DNA from 4 places in the Marinomonas primoryensis genome. Region 1 is predicted to be linked to each of the others. Evidence: predicted binding sites of a transcription regulator. Region 1 holds the regulator's gene; each other region holds the start of a gene.
What was found. The regulator PhoB, encoded in region 1, activates phosphate uptake and scavenging genes when phosphate is short. The targets are predictions, from matches to a motif close to TGTCATANNNNTGTCANA.
Positions count from the first base shown of each region.

Region 2: a site for PhoB is predicted at 1,327-1,344, ahead of ugpB (sn-glycerol-3-phosphate ABC transporter substrate-binding protein UgpB). Genes of this name have one in related genera too.
Region 3: a site for PhoB is predicted at 1,407-1,424, ahead of olsF (bifunctional ornithine lipid synthase OlsF). Genes of this name have one in related genera too.
Region 4: a site for PhoB is predicted at 2,026-2,043, ahead of MP3633_RS17245 (bifunctional 2',3'-cyclic-nucleotide 2'-phosphodiesterase/3'-nucleotidase). Genes of this name have one in related genera too.

Region 1 covers NZ_CP054301.1:3,992,812-3,995,972, reverse strand. Annotated here, with positions in the region: gene MP3633_RS18575 (response regulator) at 1-222, shown strand, start outside; gene phoR (phosphate regulon sensor histidine kinase PhoR) at 360-1,703, opposite strand; gene phoB (phosphate regulon transcriptional regulator PhoB) at 1,700-2,395, opposite strand; gene ubiA (4-hydroxybenzoate octaprenyltransferase) at 2,480-3,161, opposite strand, start outside.
Region 2 covers NZ_CP054301.1:3,623,397-3,626,557, reverse strand. Annotated here, with positions in the region: gene MP3633_RS16920 (ATP-binding protein) at 1-782, shown strand, start outside; gene MP3633_RS16915 (Hpt domain-containing protein) at 810-1,157, shown strand; gene ugpB (sn-glycerol-3-phosphate ABC transporter substrate-binding protein UgpB) at 1,404-2,705, shown strand; gene ugpA (sn-glycerol-3-phosphate ABC transporter permease UgpA) at 2,788-3,161, shown strand, end outside.
Region 3 covers NZ_CP054301.1:3,683,131-3,686,291, reverse strand. Annotated here, with positions in the region: gene olsF (bifunctional ornithine lipid synthase OlsF) at 1-1,349, opposite strand, end outside; gene MP3633_RS17215 (hypothetical protein) at 1,512-1,715, opposite strand; gene MP3633_RS17210 (hypothetical protein) at 1,875-2,063, opposite strand; gene MP3633_RS17205 (ChrR family anti-sigma-E factor) at 2,192-2,887, opposite strand; gene MP3633_RS17200 (sigma-70 family RNA polymerase sigma factor) at 2,893-3,161, opposite strand, start outside.
Region 4 covers NZ_CP054301.1:3,693,454-3,696,614, forward strand. Annotated here, with positions in the region: gene MP3633_RS17245 (bifunctional 2',3'-cyclic-nucleotide 2'-phosphodiesterase/3'-nucleotidase) at 2-1,936, opposite strand; gene MP3633_RS17250 (hypothetical protein) at 2,105-2,584, opposite strand.

The sequences.
Region 1 (3,161 bases):
ACCATGTTCATTAAAAGCGATGATGTGGTACCACAGGTGCTGGGGCAAGCGGTATTAGACTTAGAGTTTGGCGGTAAGATAAATAGACTTAACTACTACATACAATCGGTTGCCACGACAGAGAAAAAACACGACTCCACGTTTTTGACTGTGATACTGAGTTTGATCGATCAAGACAGTGAGAAAGAAACGTTTATAAAGCAGTTATTCGACAGTTTATAATCCCACCCCCCCCTTCCCTTAATAAGGGGAAGGAACAAGTCTGTACGCTACCCATCCCTTTGAAAAGTGAAGAAACAAGTCTGTACAGTACATTGCTCCTCCCCCTGATAAGGGGGAGGCTGGGAGGGGGTTATGTTTTATTCTTGTACATTTGAAGGTGTTTCACTGTGGGATGTGATGGCTGGAATGTTGTCTGTGCGTGTTCTACTCGCGGGAAAATGACAGGAAAAAGTGCTTCCTTGGCCAGGCTCACTGCGTATTTGCAGTTTGGCATCATGGTGTAATAAAACATGCTTCACGATTGCCAACCCAAGACCCGTACCACCTGTTTTTGATCCTCGTCCCTTATCAACTCTGAAAAAGCGCTCTGTTAAGCGTGGAATGTATCTTGGGTCGATACCCAGTCCAGAATCTTTGACTGAAAAAACGCCGTTGAATTCGCTCGATTCCCACTTAATCGTGATGTCGCCGCCATCCGGTGAATATTTAATAGCATTGACGATAAGGTTCGAGAAGACACTGTATAGCTCTTTATAGGAGCCGTACAGACGGGCTTCCTCAGGAATATTGACTATCAGCGTATGTTTGTCATTCAAGATGGCTTCTGTGGCGTTGGTAACGGACTGTACGAAGTCTGAGACCCTGTGCCACTGGTTTTCCTCGCGCTTGTCGTCACTTTCTAAACGAGACAACAGCAAGAGATCCTCAATGAGTTGCTCCATCCGCTCAGATTGCTCAGACATATTCACAATGCCTTTTTGCATGCTTTTCGGCAGACTGTCCTTAAACATGTCGAGTGTTTCTAAATAGCCTTTTATGACGGTGAGCGGCGTTTTTAATTCATGGGAAGCGTTGGCAACAAAGTCTTTGCGCATTTGCTCCAGCAAATGTAGGCGGGTCACGTCACGCACAAAAATCAGGTGATCGTTCTTATCGTACAAGGTGGTTTGAATTTCCAAATAGACGCCGTCTTTCGCAGGAGATTTGATAATCAAGGGTTCGCCAAATCGCTTTTGGCTGAAATAACGGAAAAATTCAGGACTACGGACAATATTAGTGATCACTTGGCCGCGATCAACAGGACGCATCAGGCCAAGAAAATGCGCTGCAGAGTTATTCCACCACTCTAAATTACCTTGGTTGTCGGCCATGATAACGCCTTCTTTTAAGGCGGTCGTGGAGCTTTCTATTCGCGTTAGTGCTTGGCGCATCCGACGCTTGGACTTACGTTGTTTCTTATGCAGACGATAGACGGCATCAAAGACTTCGCCCCAAATGCCGCTGGCTTCTGGTGGCGCTGCGCGACCAGAATGGCGTAACCAATAATGAAATTGATACAGTTGATACAGCTGCCAGTATAAAGATCCCAAAACATACAGCAGTAAAACACCTAACAATTGCCCAATAATAAGGCCTATTACAACGCAAGCCGTTAGGCCTGCTAACCAAGTAATAATGGTGTTTCGCCAAATCGTTTTCATAGGGGCCTTTTTGCTGAGAAGCGGTAGCCAGTACCTCGTACCGTTTGTATCAGGGAATCGTGGGTGCTACCAATGGCTTTGCGTAAGCGACGTATATGTACATCAACCGTACGCTCTTCAACGTAGACATTTCCACCCCATACTTGATCCAACAGCTGAGCTCTTGAATAAGCACGTTCTTGGTGGGTCATCAAAAATTTTAACAAGCGATACTCTGTTGGTCCCATTTCTAATGGGCGAGTACCAATAGTGACTCGCTGGCTGATCGGATCAAGGACCAAGCCTTCTATTTCGATAGGCTCGTCAACGCCTTGAGGTGTCGCTCGTCGTAATACTGCTTTGAGTCGCGCAACCAGCTCACGTGGAGAGAAAGGTTTGGTGATGTAGTCATCAGCACCCACTTCGAGACCTTGGATTTTATTGTCTTCTTCGCTTTTTGCGGTCAGCATTATGACCGGAATTTCGGCGGTTGTGCTGTCTTTTTTGAGTCGGCGAGTCAGTTCAATACCGCTACCACCAGGCATCATCCAATCGACCAGAATAAGATCTGGTCGATGATCGACAATGATTTCATGGGCTTGCTGAATGTTTTCAGCTTCTAAATATTCGTAGCCCGCCATTTCGAGTGCTATAGCGATCATTTCGCGTATAGACGACTCGTCATCAATAATTAATACTTTTTTACCGGTCACAGGATTTATCCTCATCTCAGGAACGGTTTCATTAAAGCGGCCTAATGTGACAGTTTGGTTAAAATGTCACAACTTTGCCATATATTACAAAAAATAGTTTGCTGCTAGGCCGATAAAAACACAGTAACCAACGCGGTTATTGTCTAAAAAAGATCGAAAACAGGCTTGTCGATCGCGATTTTTTGCTTGTTTAAACTGCAAATAAAAGAGTCCTACACAAACGAACAAGGACACAAAATAGGGCCAACTCAGTCCTGCGAGTAAGCCAATCCATGTCAATAATGACAGGGTTAACCCTTGCAAACAAAGAATGACGAATAAGTCGTATTCTGCAAATAATATAGCAGTAGATTTCACACCAATTTTGAGGTCATCTGGACGATCTGTTATTGCATAATACGTATCGTATGCAATAGTCCAAAAGCAGTTTGCTACGAACAACATCCATAATTCTGGATCGGCTAAATCACCGCCTTGCGCACTGTATGCCATAGGGATAGCCCAAGAAAAAGCCAATCCAAGAAAAAGCTGTGGCAGATGGGTGTATCGTTTCATAAAAGGGTACAGAGCTGCCAGCCCTAAGCCGACGAACGACAGCAAGATGGTCTGTAGATCGGTAAACAGTACCAAGATAAAACTCAGTACACAGAGTGCGGAAAAGAGTAAAAGGGCTTCTTTTTCTGACACTCGACCAGATGGTAAAGGCCGATTTTTTGTGCGATCAACGCTTCCATCGATTTTTCTATCGGCGTAATCATTGATCACA
Region 2 (3,161 bases), 370 kb from region 1:
TAAACGTTACTTTGGTATATCGAAATAAAACGGGGCGTGAGTACATTAGTGCATTGCTGGATTCATTTGGGGTGACTTATGATTCTTATGACAGCCTAGTTCATGCTATTACTGAGGGTAAATGGACGAGTCATGCTGTGCTGATGGATCTGGATGCATTACAGCATGCCGCTTCCTCTGATGTTTTGGTGTTTGATAATCTCTGCCAAAAGCAGCAATTAAAACGAGTACTCTTTCATAGTCGTAATAATGTTGATTATGATTTAGAGTCCTATACAGAATCATTAGTTAAGCCAATATTTCGTCATTCATTGCTGAATGTATTAGAAAAACTAAAACCTTTACGTGAAGGAGATCTCAGCATGGCGGTAAAAGAAGTCGAAACAACGCCTGAAGGCCGGCCAATATTTAACGCAAAAGTATTGTTAGCAGAAGATAATCTTACCAATCAAATTGTGGCCTGCGGTTTGCTGAAGTTATATGGCGTGGAGGTCGTGGTGGCTGAAAATGGCCAAAAAGCGGTCGAGCTGGCGCAATCAACTCGGTTTGACCTAATCTTTATGGATTGTCAGATGCCGATTATGGATGGTTACGAAGCAACGCGTACTATTCGTCAGCTTATCGATGGGAAAACGCCCGCCGACGTTGCCATTGTTGCGCTGAGTGCCAATGCCATGAAAGGGGATGAAGACGAGTGCTTTGCCGCTGGTATGAATGCCCATATTGCAAAGCCAATCTCACAAGACAAGCTGATCTCGATACTTAAAAAATGGCTTCCTTAGATAATATTATACAGAGGTTTCTTTACCATGTTTGAGGCAAAGGTATTTGATAATACAGATTATGAAAGTCGGCTGGCGTGTAATCATGAATTGATGGTGTTGGTCGCCGGAGAGTTTATTAAAGAAGCCGCTGGATTATTGGACACTTTACAGACTCATATGGAGCGTCAAGATTTGCATAATTTTGATCTTGTGGTGCATCGACTAAAAGGCGCCGCTTTAGAGGTGTCTGCATATCGGTTCTGTCGGTTAATTGGTGAAGTAGAAGCCTTAGTGACACAGCGCAACAGTGACGCACTTCCGAAAAGCCTTATGGCGTTGAGGGAGGAGTTTAGGTCATTAGTGTTTGTTTTGAATCAGGAACTCCTAATGTAGTGCTGCTATAGATGCCCAAGCATATTTTAATTTTTAATGATTACGCCTTTCGTTTTACTATCAGGTTATGATTTCTCTGCATTTTTAGTTTCATTTCTGTGTTTATCCCCTATTTAGTTTCTCTTTATGTTTCATTTGAATTGTAATTGTATTTCAAATGAAACCTAACTATCATCAAAGTGAAACATTTGCTCTTTATAGTCGTTCTTTCTTTTCTAATAAAAACTCATTGTGAGGAACACGGAAATGCATAAATTGAAATTAGCGTCGGTGGTTGTTGGTTTGTCTGTTGCTGGTTCAGCATTGGCAGCGACGGAAGTAGAATGGTGGCACGCAATGGGTGGTGCCAATGGTGAAAAAGTTAATGAAATCGCTAAAAACTTTAACGATTCTCAAGATGCGTACGAAGTAAAGCCGGTTTATAAAGGCAATTATACAGAAACCATGACGTCTGCTATTGCCGCGTTCCGCGCAAAGCAGCAGCCTGCTATCGTTCAAGTATTTGAAGTGGGCACCGCTAGCATGATGGCGGCGAAAGGTGCGATTTATCCTGTTCATCAATTGATGCGTGAATCCGGTCAACCGTTTGATGAAAGTACGTATTTAAGCGCAGTCACAGGCTATTACACCAGCAGTGAAGGCAAAATGTTGTCCATGCCGTTCAACAGTTCAACGCCTGTTTTGTACTACAACAAAGATTTGTTTAAAAAAGCGGGCATTAGCCAAGCGCCGAAAACGTGGCAAGATGTAGAAAGTGTGTCTAAGAAACTTCAAGCGTCTGGTGTGACGTGTGGTTTCACCACGTCTTGGCAGTCTTGGGTTCAATTAGAAAACTTCAGTGCACGCCACAATGTACCATTTGCATCACTTGATAATGGTTTTGGCGGTTTGAAAACAGAGTTGAAGTTTAATGGTCCTCTTCAAGTGGCTCATGTTAAGAAAATGGGCGAATGGCAAAAAAGTGGTGTTTTTAGTTACTCAGGACGCACAAACGATGGCGCCGCTAAATTCTATAGCCAAGAATGCGCTATGTTTACCGAGTCGTCTGCCGGTTATGCGGGTATCAAACGTAATGCCAAATTTGATTTTGGTGTCGCAGAGCTTCCTTATTGGGAAGGCAAAGTAAAGCAGCCTTCTAATACCATTATCGGTGGCGCTTCTTTGTGGGTTCTTCAAGGTCACACTAAAGAGGAATACAAAGGCGTTGCGTCTTTCCTAAGCTACTTGTCTCGTGCGTCTGTTCAGGCGGATTGGCATCAATTCTCTGGTTATCTGCCAATCACTCACGCGGCGTATGATTTGACCAAAGGGCAAGGTTTCTATGCAGCTAACCCAGGCACAGAAACGGGTGTTATTCAGATGACAACCGGTACACCAACCGCCAACACGAAAGGCCTGCGTTTGGGTAATTTTGTTCAAATTCGTGGCGTGATCGATGAAGCACTTGAGACTGTATGGAGTGGTGATGTTGATGCTCAAACCGCATTAGACACTGCGGTAGAGCGTGGCAACTCTTTACTTCGTAAGTTTGAAAAAGCGAACGATTAATCAAATCAATCGCCCTTATGATGTGTCATAAGGGCGATTTTTTTAGGCGTTATTTGTCGTTTTATTTTTTTTGGATACTTCTATGACGGTTACCTTCCCTCAAAAAGGCCTCCCTTGGTTATTGTTGCTACCTCAGTTGGTGGTGACAGCGATTTTTTTTCTGTGGCCTGCCGAACAAGCGTTAGAGCAAGCGTTTTACATAGAAGACGCATTCGGTTTAAGTCGCGAGTTTGTTGGTTTTGAAAACTTTATCGATTTATTTACCGATCCACTGTATTACCAATCTATTTTAACCACGTTATTTTTTAGTTTTTCGGTTGCCGTTGTTGGCATGTCGGTTGCGCTATTACTGGCGGTGATGGCGGATCGTATTATTCGGGGTAAGTTGGCGTATCAAACCTTGTTGATTTGGCCTTACGCGGTCGCTCCTGCCTTAGCGGGTGTGCTTTGGTGGAT
Region 3 (3,161 bases), 310 kb from region 1:
CTATTGCTCAAACTCACGGGGCCGAACATGTAGCGTATTTCTGGATGCCGATCTAGATAAGCGCCAATGCCATACCATAAATAATCTAAGCTGCGTTTGCCCCAATATTTAGGTTGGATAAAGCTTCGTCCTAGTTCGATGCCTTGTTCAAAGTAAGGCTCCATATCACACGAATATTGGAACAGTTCTGCGCTGTATATTTTATTGGTTTTTTCTTCTTTCATGTAGCGTGCGACTTCGCCTATACGATAAGCCCCGACTATTTCTAATTCTTCTTCATCCCATAAAACCAAATGCCGATAGTGCTGGTCGAATTTATCTAGGTCAGAACGTTCTCCTGTGCCTTCGCCGACTTTACGAAAGGCAATTTCACGTAAACGCCCGATTTCTTTCATCGTGACCGACATAGGGTCGTAATTGAACAGGTAAATCTGTTTGTTGTCTTTGGTGCTACCAAGGTGCTCTGACTGTTTAAGTTCTTGTCGTATTAGCTGTCTATTCTGTGGGTGCTCAACCGTTTTTTCTGTTTTCAGCAGGGGCTTTTTTCCCTTGGCGATACGGTACAGATGGCGTTTTACCAGTTTATTTTTTTCTTTGTCACTCAATGGCAACTTAGCCAATTCTTGGATCGGAATCGCCTGGCCTACTTGCATGGGAATTTTACGGTTCTTTTGGCGAAACATTTCGTTGGCAAGTTGAAGTGTAGACAGAGGCCGATACAAAAGTGAGCTGGTGTAAAACAACATGGAATTGCGGCCACCTATGTGTACAGGTAGCAATGGACTATTGGTTTTTTGCGCCAGTTTTAAGTAGTTCTGATTCCACTGTTGGTCTTTTACGCCACTTGGCGACATACGAGACACTTCGCCAGCGGGAAAAATAATCACGGCTTCTTCATTGTGTAGACAGTTCATAATGGCTTTAAGTTGCTGACGCCCCGTTTTCCCCCCTAAATTATCGACGGGTAAAACGAGGCTTTTCAAACCATCAAATCCCATTAACAGATCATTAGCGACGATTTTGACATCCGGACGTATTTCACCAATGAGTCGGAGTAACGCCAAGCCGTCTAAAGCACCGAGAGGATGATTGGCGATGATCATCATACGGCCACTGGCAGGGATATTTCGGCGATCAACTTGACTCACTTGGTAACTAAAGTTGAAGTGATCCAGTATACGATCAATAAATTCGAAGCCAACACAGCCGTCGTTTTTTTCCAGGAATTGGTTTACTTCATTTTCGTGGAATAAGCGTTTTAAGACACTTAACGTAGGGCGTGTAATAAATGGGCTTTTATCGAAAAACTGAGGAGATTTACTGGCAATCATTTGCTCGACTTGTATCACAGTGTTGCTCCGCTCTAATAAGTATTTTTAGTTCTATTAGTGAGAGTAGAGCGTCAATATGACAGAGTCGTGACGTTTGTATGGCGAAAATATGACCAGCCATAATAGTGATTGGGAAATTAGATGAGCTTTAGGCGATGGCGAGTGTAAGCCATCGTCGAACTAGTCAGGCGGTGTGTGGTCGTTTTCTTTTTCGAATTTGTAAAAAAAGTTCCACAAACAATATAGGGTAATACCTACTGCGATGGTGGCCCAAATTGGTTCATTCGATACCCATTCAAGAGCAGACCATGCTACGCATAATAGAGTGACAACAACTCGACGCCACTTAGGGCGAAAAAAAGCGCGATCAGAATCGGTAAGCATAATATTCCTGTGTCGGTAAGAGTGTCATTGTAGAATTGTCTGGAACAATGATTTGATCCGCCAACCTATTTGCGTTTCAGAATGGGCTTAAAACAGCATTTATAGGGTTGGCGTACAAACGAAAATAGCGTGGAGTATTTTGGATAAACCAAATACTTTTTAAGCTTGCTGTGGTTTCGTTTTGCTATTTCCTAGAGATATATGGCGTGATCCTGTGAGCTGAGATTGACCGCTAACACCTGAATTGATTTTATCTATCTGCCCACCACGAGCAAGGAATTCTTGCATTTGCTTTTCAATGGATTCTGACGTCTCCGAAGCGGCCGGCTGTTTCTTCTTAGTTGCCATGATAAATAGTCCTTGTTTTTAATTTGAACAAGGACTATACCAGAATTTCACAAAATTTGCTTGTTCTAAGCGAACGTCTACAATCGTGCACCTATCATTGGCTATGGTGGCTTGGATCATGCTCCTTTTTATACATGGGAGTACGGGTGGTAACGACGAATGATTGGGTTCAAGAGACGGGTGAACCAACCTGTAAATTCAATTGGTGCGTCCAACACGGTTAAGCAAATACATTCGGCATCTTTAGTTACGATGGGCTTATGCTTATGACTAACGTCGCGATTAATAAAGTCACCTTGTCGATAAACGCCACTCTCGTCAGAAAAAGCACCTTCTAACACCAAGGTGATTTCATCTCCGGTGTGAGTATGAGTGGGCATATGTGCACCTGCTTTTACTCTTGTTAGCGCAATTTGTGCTCCACCTTCTTCGTTATAAAGCGTCGCAATTTTAAAAGAAGGTGATAAGCGTAGCCAAGTGAGGTCGTCGTAACCTTTTGTAATGAACTGGCGCAAGCTGCTAGGGATATTATAATCGTCCCATTGGCTGTGGCTGGCTTCTTGCGTTGGTTGATTATCGACACTTTTTTGAACAGGCTGTTCGCCTAGGTTCTTGAAGAAGCTGTCCTTCAAATTACTTAACTGACGACTTTCTGTTTTTGCTTGATCAAAAAGGTGCGAGCCCAGCATTTCTAGTTTTCTAATTTGCTGTTGGCATTCTGGGCAACGTTCTAAATGCGTAGACACACACAAAGAATGTACCAAAGGCAATGAACCCGCCGCGTAGTCGGTTAATATTTCTATCGATGGATGGTAGTTAATCATCGGTACTACCTCTTAACGTAAATAGTGAGTTTGTGTAAAGCAAGACGAACGCGGGACTTTATTGTGCCAAGTGGAAGCGATAACTCTTCGGCGGCTTCTTTATGGGTTTTACCCTCTAAGTATACTTTTGCTAATACTTGCTTTTGGTCTGATGGCAATTTATCTAATCCTTGTTGAATACGTTCTTGATCTCTTTTTTGCTGTGCGTCTTTAAATGGATCAGCATTTTCATCGATCACATTACGCCATAAGTATTCTGGGTCGATGTCTGATT
Region 4 (3,161 bases), 300 kb from region 1:
ATTATTGTAGTTCAAAAACCGCAAAACCATTTTCATCTAAAGACTGATAAGTCATGTTTTTACTGGCTGCGTCTTTCGCTTTTGGTGATGTAGTAAACAACACTTTTGCCTTACCAAAATCCGTAAACGACCAGTTGTTATCCGCTGCTGGATTAATGGTTTTTTGGCTTAACAAATAATTTGCCACCACATCTCGGTTTTTATCTGGCGCATCAATCACAATCGTATCGCCTGACAAATTCGGGAAATGCCCGCCACCACCCGCTCGATAGTTATTCGTTGCGACTAAGAACTCATCTTTCGCCCTTAATGCCTCACCATTAAACATCACATCTTTAATACGATGCGCGTCTTTATGAACCACTTCGCCATCCGCATTGTAACGAGCAGGCTGTGTTACATCGATACGATATGAAATACCGTCGATCACATCAAAGTTATAGGTTGGAAACGCGGCATTGATCAAGTTTTGTGGCGCACTTGATGTGGCATCAATTTGATTAAACTGCCCCGCCGCCGCTTCTAGCCACTCGACGACTTGAGCCCCTGTCAGCTTCACCACTTTTAAATCGTTCGGATAAATATACAAATCACTGACGTTTTTCAGCGCGATGTCGCCTTTTGGAACATCGGTATAATAATCTGGACCGCCTCGGCCGCCCGCTTTAAATGGCGCACCCGCAGACAGAATCGGCATACCTTCATAAGACGTACCACGAACGATATTTTCCACGTACCAAACTTGCGCGTTGTTCACGATCTGAATAGAAGGATCGTCTTGAACCAACGCAAAGAAACTATTGATGTCGGCGGTGGATTCCCCCACTTTACGGCGCATGTACACTAAAGTGCCTTGATGTTCCGTTTCAACCGCTTGGTTAATGCTCTCGTCCGCTTCAACCAGCGCCACCGTTTTACGGCCTTCACGACGTGAAATAGCGCGCACTTCGGCTCTACCATCGGCGACTTTCCAGCCGTCACCAGCAGGCTCAAGCGTTAAATCAATCACCCCAAGGTGAGATCCCCAAAAGCCCGGCATGGTCGCTGGCTTGCCAAATACCGTCCCCTTTTCACCATCGACGCCGTCAAAGGCATCTAACACTTTGTCACCGGGGAAAATACGATGAGAGTGACCAAATAACACAGCATCAATGCCGTCCACTTTTGCTAAATGATAAGACGCGTTTTCTTCACCTTTCATATAAGGCGAATTCATCATGCCACTGTGTGGAATCGCGATAATCACGTCTGCGCCGTTGGCTTTCATTTCAGGTACATATTTATTGGCGGTTTCAAGGATGTCTTTTGCTATAACTTTATGGGTTAAATTGTCTTTATCCCACGTCATGATTTGTGGCGGAACAAAGCCAATGTAACCTATCTTAACCGTTTGTTTTTTGCCGTCAGAATCGATGAAGGTTTTGTCTTTAATAATATAAGGCTGGAAATACGACTGATCATTCGACGCATCGTTGTCGCCATCGTCCACGTAAACGTTTGAGTTCACGTAAGGGAAATTAGCGCCACTTAAACTCTTCATTAAAAAGTCCAAGCCGTAATTGAACTCATGGTTACCGATATTACCCACATCGTAATCCAGCAAGTTCATCGCTTTAAACGCAGGATGCGTCTCACCAAAGCGCAGCACTCGACCTTTGGCAACATAATCGCCCAATGGTGTGCCCTGCAATAAGTCACCGTTATCGACCAATACAGAGTTCGTCACTTCGGCGCGTGCTGCCTTGATCAACGTCGCGACGCGAGACAACCCCACCGCATCGCTTTGCTTATCGCCGTAGTAATCGTAATCCACTAAATTCATGTGAATATCCGTGGTTTCCATAACTCGTAAGTCGATGGTAGAAGCTTGCGCCATCGCAGCAAAAAGCAAAGAAGAGGCGAAAAGCGTCGCGCCCTTAGGAACAAAAAACGTCATGACATTACTCCATTCATTCAAATATCTTTCTTATTAAAAATACTAACCAAACAGTCAGCTTTCATAGTAAGACGATTTTATGCGAACTTCATGCCTTTTTGATGACAATTTCTTTATTGGTTTTGTGGGGGTGGTGAGTAAGAAATCATAAAGGGTCAGCTATTTTATTTAGGTCGGGGATGCCACTTCACCTTGCACTCCTACACGCCACTGTTCATGCGCCCTTTCTAACATATTGTTTATATATGAATGGTATATATCAAAACCCACATTAGTTAATAATTCTCTCTCTCTTTCGACAATACTAATAAGTGGAGGCATATTCACTACATCATTTAGAGAAGCATAAATATTCACAGCAATCTGTCGTATAGAGCTTTCATTAACAAATCCCCAATACATTTTGCTAATTTCTTCCTTTGGCATGTGAGCTTCTTGCATAATACAAAACCCAATTCCAGCTCCGATTCCAACGGTTCTATATGCACCGATCATCAAAGCTCGGATCTCTGCAGAATCAAGATTTCCTAACAGAGCTTCCCTGTGAAGAGAACCTATCATTTCAACAACACCAATTTCGCTCAAAATATCCAGTGCTTTTGCATGAGCATTTTCAGCATGATTATGCTTTTTAAAAAAGTTAAACATAGCATTCCAAAATAATATGATTTTTATTAGTCCATCAAAAAACGAACTGAAAGTCAGACTTCTATGACTCTTAGTGGTAACTATTCATGGTTATTACTCTTTACCTGAGCCTTTGCAATGCTGGCACTCAATAGGTTGATATTGAATAACAGTACTGTCATTAGGCTCCCCTAAATCTTGGATATTTGACTTATTTACACCTGTACCATCACAAAACGAACATTTTTTATCACTCTTTCCTGTAGTCATCTCTAATATTTCCAACTTATATTAATTGAATACTAAGTTATACCAGAAAAACTATTACATCTCGCAAGCAAACAACCTAATGCTTATTAGTTTGATACGTCTATACCAATGTTTCAGCGATAAAAGAGACAGATCTCTGTATGCATAAATGAACCAAACGGCGTTTTGATGAGGTAGGCGATAGTTTCGAAGAAAAACGCCGTTTGGTTCGAGTCATGTGAGTACGCGATCTGTCGGCCTGAAGGCGCGACTTACATCAATACATGAAAGCTTCGCTTTCGCGGCAGATTACGCTTCGCTCATCGTGCCCTACGAGTAGATATATGAC